2 regions of the Pseudomonas sp. NPDC090233 genome follow, and region 1 is predicted to be linked to the other one. Evidence: predicted binding sites of a transcription regulator. Region 1 holds the regulator's gene; the other holds the start of a gene.
What was found. The regulator FliA, encoded in region 1, starts transcription of late flagellar genes. The targets are predictions, from matches to a motif close to CTAAAGTTTNNNNNNNNNNNGCCGNTAA.
Positions count from the first base shown of each region.

Region 2: flgM (flagellar biosynthesis anti-sigma factor FlgM) is a predicted target of FliA. The motif match lies at 2,185-2,212, and genes of this name have one in related genera.

Region 1 is NZ_JBIVYQ010000010.1:53,990-57,741, reverse strand. Features, by position in the region: gene ACIQUF_RS24210 (chemotaxis protein CheA) at 1-455, opposite strand, end outside; gene ACIQUF_RS24205 (protein phosphatase CheZ) at 468-1,256, opposite strand; gene ACIQUF_RS24200 (chemotaxis response regulator CheY) at 1,275-1,649, opposite strand; gene fliA (RNA polymerase sigma factor FliA) at 1,754-2,494, opposite strand; gene fleN (flagellar synthesis regulator FleN) at 2,491-3,324, opposite strand; gene flhF (flagellar biosynthesis protein FlhF) at 3,415-3,752, opposite strand, start outside.
Region 2 is NZ_JBIVYQ010000013.1:22,438-26,189, reverse strand. Features, by position in the region: gene cheR (protein-glutamate O-methyltransferase CheR) at 1-286, opposite strand, end outside; gene ACIQUF_RS25275 (chemotaxis protein CheV) at 338-1,267, opposite strand; gene flgA (flagellar basal body P-ring formation chaperone FlgA) at 1,346-2,098, shown strand; gene flgM (flagellar biosynthesis anti-sigma factor FlgM) at 2,249-2,563, shown strand; gene ACIQUF_RS25260 (flagella synthesis protein FlgN) at 2,613-3,080, shown strand; gene ACIQUF_RS25255 (flagellar brake protein) at 3,161-3,752, shown strand, end outside.

The sequences.
Region 1 (3,752 bases):
GTGATGTCCGCCTCGGCGGCAGGCTCGGGCGCAGCCTCGACCACTGCGGCAGGGGCTGGCGCAGCGCCTGGTTCGGCCAGGCGCGACAAGGCCGCCAGCAGCTCGGGCGTGGCCGGAGTCACTTCGCTGCGTTCACGCACCTGGCCGAACATGCTGTTGACCGTGTCGAGCGCTTCGAGCACCACGTCCATCAGTTCCGCGTCGACCCGACGCTCACCTTTGCGCAGAATGTCGAACACGTTCTCGGCGATATGGCAGCACTCCACCAGCTCGTTGAGCTGGAGGAAGCCGGCGCCCCCTTTTACAGTGTGGAAACCGCGAAAGATCGCATTGAGCAGGTCGGCATCGTCGGGCCGGCTTTCCAGCTCGACCAGTTGCTCGGACAGTTGCTCAAGAATTTCGCCGGCTTCTACCAGGAAATCCTGAAGGATTTCTTCATCGGCGCCGAAGCTCATTAAACGTGCTCCTCAAAAACCCAGGCTGGACAGCAGATCATCGACATCGTCCTGACCGGACACGACGTCTTCACGCTTATCGGCATGAATCTGCGGACCTTCACCCCGAGCCGGATATTTTTCTTCATCTTTTTCAGCACGTAGCTGCTGGTGGTCATGTTCGATACCGGCAAAACGGTCGACCTGACTGGCCATCAGTACGAGCTTGAGCAGATTGCTTTCGACTTCGGTCACCAGCGTGGTCACCCGCTTGATCACCTGCCCGGTCAGGTCCTGATAGTCCTGGGCCAGCAGAATGTCATTGAGGTGGCCAGAGACCTTGCGGTTACCTTCGGCGCTGTGCGTCAGGAAACTGTCAACGCGCTTGACCAGGTCACGAAATTCCGGCGCAGCAACTTCGCGGCGCATGAAGCGCTGCCAGTCGACACTCAGGTTCTGCGCTTCGGTCGCCAGGTCGTTAAGCACCGGGGTGCTTTCCTCGACCAGGTCCATGGTGCGGTTGGCGGCGCCTTCGGTGAGCTTGACCACGTAGGACAAACGCTCAGTGGCGTCGGTGATCTGCGAGACTTCCTCGGCCTGCGGCATGCGCGGGTCGATCTGAAAGCTGACGATCGCGCTGTGCAGCTCGCGGGTCAGCTTGCCGACTTCCTGGTACAGGCCACGGTCGCGGGTCTGGTTGAGCTGATGAATCAGCTGCACCGCCTCGCCGAACTGCCCCTTCTCCAGGCTTTCGACCAACTCCTGGGCATGCTTCTTCAGGGTCGATTCGAACTCCCCCAAAGACGTTTGTGATGATTCCATGGCGCCCCCTGAGCTGATTCAGCCGTTGACGCGTTCGAAGATCTTCTCGATCTTTTCTTTGAGCACCTGCGCGGTGAACGGCTTGACCACGTAGCCATTGACCCCGGCCTGGGCCGCTTCGATGATCTGGTCGCGCTTGGCTTCGGCGGTCACCATCAGCACCGGCATGCCCTTCAGGCGCTCGTGCGCGCGCACCTTGCGCAGCAGGTCGATACCGGACATGCCCGGCATGTTCCAGTCGGTCACCAGGAAGTCGTAATGGCCGCTTTCGAGCATCGGCAGCGCCGTGGTGCCGTCGTCGGCTTCGTCGGTGTTGGTGAAGCCCAGATCACGCAGCAGGTTCTTGATGATCCGCCGCATCGTCGAGAAGTCGTCAACGATGAGGATTTTCATGTCTTTGTTCAATTAGACCTCCAAGCAGTCTCTAACGCGCTCGGCCCCGAGCGCGCACTCAATCAATTCGGTACAACGTGAAAACGACTGCAACGACCCCCGGCTCAGCGCGCCCGCCACTCCCCCAGACGGCTGCGCAGGCGCGCGGCACACTGGCTATGCAGCTGGCTGACACGCGATTCGCTGACCCCCAGCACCTCACCGATTTCCTTGAGGTTCAGTTCTTCGTCGTAGTACAGCGCCAGGACCAGCCGCTCACGCTCCGGCAGGTTGGCGATGGCATCGGTCAGGGCGACCTGGAAGCGCTCGTCTTCCAGGTCGCGCGACGGCTCGACCTGGCCACTGGCGCCATCCTCGTGCAGCCCTTCGTGTTCGCCGTCCTGCAACAGGTCGTCGAAACTGAACAGGCGGCTGCCCAGGGTATCGTTCAAAATCCCGTAGTAATCATCGAGACTCAATTGAAGTTCGGCAGCAACTTCATGATCTTTAGCGTCGCGGCCGGTTCTGGCTTCAACGGCGCGCATCGCGTCGCTGACCATGCGGGTGTTGCGGTGCACCGAACGCGGCGCCCAGTCACCCTTGCGCACCTCATCGAGCATGGCGCCGCGGATGCGGATGCCGGCGTAGGTTTCAAAGCTCGCACCCTTGCTGGCGTCGTACTTGTTGGCGACTTCCAGCAGGCCGATCATGCCGGCCTGGATCAAGTCCTCGACCTGCACGTTGGCCGGCAGGCGCGCCAGCAGGTGGTAGGCAATACGCTTGACCAGCGGGGCGTAGCGTTCGATCAGTTCGTACTGGGCGTCCTTGGACGCCTTGCTGTACATCTTGAAGCCGCTCGCACTCATAGCACTGGCCCTGCACTGGTGGGCTGAACCAGGCGCTCGACGAAGAACTCCAGGTGCCCGCGCGGGTTGGCTGGCAACGGCCAGCTGTCGACCTTCTGCGCAATGGCCTTGAACGCCAGCGCGCATTTGGAGCGCGGGAAGGCCTCGTAGACCGCCCGCTGCTTTTGCACCGCCTTGCGCACACACTCGTCGTACGGCACGGCGCCGACGTATTGCAGGGCGACATCGAGGAAGCGGTCGGTGACCTTGGTCAGCTTGGCGAACAGGTTGCGACCTTCCTGCGGGCTCTGCGCCATGTTGGCCAACACGCGGAAACGGTTCATCCCGTAATCGCGATTGAGCAGTTTGATCAGCGCGTAGGCGTCGGTGATCGAGGTGGGTTCGTCGCACACCACCAGCAGCACTTCCTGCGCCGCGCGGACGAAGCTGACTACCGAGTCACCAATACCCGCAGCGGTGTCGATCACCAGCACGTCGAGGTTGTCGCCGATCTCGCTGAAGGCCTGGATCAGCCCGGCATGCTGGGCCGGCGCCAGGTGCACCATGCTCTGGGTGCCGGAGGCTGCCGGCACGATGCGTACACCGCCTGGCCCCTGCAACAGCACGTCGCGCAGCTCGCAGCGCCCTTCGATGACATCAGCCAGGGTGCGTTTGGGGGTCAGGCCCAGCAACACGTCGACATTGGCCAGGCCCAGGTCGGCGTCCAGCAGCATGACCCGGCGGCCGAGCTCGGCCAGCGCCAGGGACAGGTTCACTGAAACGTTAGTCTTGCCGACGCCACCTTTGCCACCGGTTACGGCGATCACCTGTACGGGATGCATGCTACCCATGTTCGTTGTTTACCTTGTCTCGCTTGGACCCAAGCCACACGAGGGGCGATGCGGCAGCCCCCTTGGTGTAGGTATTTTGGACACGCTTCATCAACCCGCTCGCCGTGGATTGTGATAGAGATCAGCGAACATGTCGGCCATGGCCTCTTCGCTGGGCTCGTCCTGCAACTGCACATTCACTGCGCGGGTCACCAGCTGGTGCGCCCGTGGCAAGTGCAGGTCGTCAGGAATGCGCGGGCCATCGGTGAGGTAGGCCACGGGCAGTTCATGACTGATGGCCAGGCTCAGCACATCGCCGAGGCTCGCCGTTTCATCGAGTTTGGTCAGGATGCAACCGGCCAGGCCGCAGCGCTTGTAGCTGTGGTAGGCGGCGGTCAGCACCTGCTTCTGGCTAGTAGTGGCCAGCACCAGGTAGTTCTTCGAGGCGA
Region 2 (3,752 bases), on a different contig from region 1:
TGAACTCGGGGATGACCTTGTTCTTCAGCACTTCGAACGGGTAGGTGTCGCGAAACCACAGGGTTTCGTTGGTGGTCATCGCATCCACCACCTGCTCGCGCAGGCCGCCACGCGGCTGGGCCTGGATGCGTTGCACCAGTTCGCCCAGGCTCTTGATGCCCTGCTGCTCCATCAGCTTGTTCAGGCGGCTGGCCACCAGGTACTGCTTATTCTCGCCCAGCAGGATGCCACAGGCTTTCTCCAGGAAGACCCGGAACTGTTCGAAATCCAAATTACCCGTAGACACTACTGCGGCCTCTTTTCAATCACTGGTGCCGGGAGCGAGCCCCCGGCGGCTTCAATGCGTTGCCTTGATCCGGTCGACCACGCGCTGGGCCAGGTCGTCCGGCTTGAACTTGGCCAGGAAGTCATCGGCGCCGACTTTCTTCACCATCGCTTGGTTAAATACCCCGGACAGCGAAGTATGCAGGCAGATGTGCAATTTTTGCATGCGTGGATCGCTGCGGATCTCCGCCGTCAGCGTGTAGCCGTCCATTTCCGGCATTTCAATGTCGGAAATCATCATCAGGAACTCTTCTTCCGGCTTCTTGCCCTCGTCCACCAGCTTGCGCAGGTAGTCCAGGGCCTGACGGCCGTCGTTGAGCGCCACCACGTCCACGCCAACGGTCTGCAGGCAGCGGCTGACCTGTTTGCGCGCCACCGACGAGTCGTCGACGGTCAGCACCCGCAGCAGCACGGCCTTGTCCTGGGTCTCGGCATCGACCACGCCAACTGACACCTGCTCTGACGACGGCGCCACCTCGGCCAGTACCTTCTCCACGTCGATGATCTCGACCATTCGGTCGTCCACCCGGGTGACCGCTGTCAGGTAGTGGTCACGGCCAGTGCCCTTGGGTGGCGGATGGATCGCCTCCCAGTTCATGTTGACGATGCGCTCGACCGAATGCACCAGAAAACCCTGGGTCTTGGTGTTGTACTCGGTGATGATCACGAAGCTATTGCGTGTATCTTCCTGCAACCCGGGCAGCCCGGTGGCCATCGACAGGTCGAGGATCGGGATGGTTGCCCCGCGAATGTTGGCCACACCGCGCACCACCGGGTGGGACTTGGGCAGCACGGTCAGCTCCGGGCACTGCAACACCTCGCGAACCTTGAACACGTTGATGCCGTACAGCTGCGCGCCATTGAGGCGGAACAGCAGCAATTCCAGGCGATTCTGCCCAACCAGCTGTGTGCGCTGGTTGACTGAATCCATTACCCCCGCCATGCCTGACTCCTTCTTCTTTGTGCCATTTCGTAGCCACTCCTACAGCGAGTCGGCACGGGCTTTGCTTTTTTGAGCGCCATGCACATGAAAACGACAATTTTCCGACGACTGACGCGCCTGCTGAGCGGCTCGCTGGCCATGCTCTGCCTGCTGGCACCCGGCGCGCGTGCGCTGGCGGACGCGGTTACCTTGCCTGAACAGCTTATCGGTGTCACCCAAGGGTTTCTTGAATTCACCGTCGAGGATTACCTGGCAACCACCCAGACGCCGGGACGCTACGAGATTCAGGTCAACCCGCTGGACCCGCGCCTGCGCATGCCCCTGTGCAGCCAGCAGCTGGACGCCTCGCTGGAAAGCCCGGCACAACCCCTGGGCCGAGTCACCGTGCGGGTACGCTGCGATGGCAGCGCACCGTGGACCATATTCGTGCCGGCAACCGTGCGCCTGTTCCGCGACGTGGTGGTGGTGACCCGCCCGCTCAGGCGCCAGGATATCGTCGGTGAAAATGACGTGGCCCTGCGCGAACGCGATGTCGGCACCCTCACCCAGGGTTTTCTCAGCGAGCTTGATCAGGCCGTGGGCATGAAGATGCTGCGCCCGACCGTGATCGACCAGGTACTGACTCCGCAACACCTGGAGCAGGCTGAAGTGGTGCGCAAGGGCGACCACGTGGTGATCACTGCCCGTAGCGGCAGCCTCAGCGTGCGCATGCCCGGCGAGGCCTTGAGCAAAGGCGGCCAGAACGAACAGATCCGCGTGCGCAACCTCAATTCGCAACGGGTGGTGAAGGCCCGGGTTACCGGCCCTGGACAGGTCGAGGTGGCCATGTAGATTCAGCTGGCAGTGTGGAACCGCTTTTCCTAAACTGTGTCAGAACACGGGTTCGCGAGCTTGCCGACAGGCGTGAGCATTTGTGCCTAAAGTTTCTTTCGGGCTGGCCGAAAACAAGGTAAGCGTCCAAATACCCAGAGGTTTCTGATCATGGTCATCGACTTCAGTCGTTTGAATAACTCTCCGTCCATTACGGGCGGCGTTCGCGGCAATGCCGCACCCGGCACCGCCGACAAGCCCGGCGAAACCGGTGAAGCGCCGAAAAGCGCCAGCGCCAGCGGAGAAGCGGTACACCTCAGCCAAGAGGCCCAGCAGTTGCAGAAGATCAGCGACAAGCTGCGCGACCAGCCCGTTGTCGACAATGCCCGCGTGGCACAGTTGAAACAGGCGATCGCCGATGGCAGCTACCAGGTCGATGCCGGCCGGGTCGCCAGCAAACTGCTCGATTTCGAAGCCCAGCGCTGACCGTTCGGCGCGCTGACTTCACGGACGCTAGAAAAGCCAAGAGTTAGCCATGCACGACATCACATTGCTGCAACTGATCGAAGACGACATCGCCCCGACCCAGGAACTGCTCGACCTGCTGCAGCAGGAGGCAGTCGCCCTGCACGGCCGCGACATGGCACCGCTGGAGGGCATTCTGGCCCGCAAGCAGTCGCTGATCGTCCTGCTGGAGCAGCAAGGCATCCGTCGCAACAACCTGCTCGCCAGCCTCGGCCTCAGCGCCGACCGTGCCGGGGTACAGGCGGTGGCCGCGCAGTCGCCCAATGGTGAAGTGATCATGCAGCAGCTCAATGCGCTGACCCAGTTGATGGACGCCTGCCAGAAGGTCAACGAGACCAATGGCCGGATCATCCAGGTTCAGCAGCACGTCACGGCCAACCAGATCAGAATCCTCATGGGCGGCGATTCGCCGTCGCTCTACGACAGCCGTGGCGCCACTTCACCACTGGCCAAGCCCCGGGCGCTCAGCCAAGTGTGATTAGTTCTATCAAGGCACGGAACATACTGGCAAAATGCCGTTACTTGCGTGTGCCGTTTTTGCCTGGAGATTGATAACCCGTGTTCAATGAGACCGATGCCCCGCAACCGCCGAAGGTGCTGAACACGCCTTTGGAGATCGCGGCCAACCTGCGCCAGCTGCAGGACAGCCACGACCCTCTGATCATCACTTTCCATGAGCGCAGCCAGCGGTTCCAGAGCTACGTGGTGCACGTGGACCGTGACAGCAATACCCTGGCGCTGGACGAGATGATCCCGCGCGATGGCGAAAAGTACATCGAGAACGGCGAACCGTTCCGCGTCGAAGGTTTCCATGATGGCGTGCGCATCGCCTGGGAATGCAACCATGAACTGAAGGTCACCGAGGTCGACGGCCATCGTTCCTACCGCGGCGCCATGCCCGAAGAGATGACCTACCACCAGCGCCGCAATGCCTTCCGCGCCGCGCTGAAGCTGTCACAGCTGGTCGATGTGATCCTCGACGGCACCCACCTCAAGGGCAATGGCGCCCTGCGCGGCAAGCTGCTGGATATCTCCGCCACCGGCTGCAAGCTGCGCTTCGACGGCAATGTCGAAGACCGCCTGCAACTGGGCCAGGTGTACGAGCGTTTCAAGGCCGGTAACCCGCTGGGGCTGGTCGACACGATGGTCG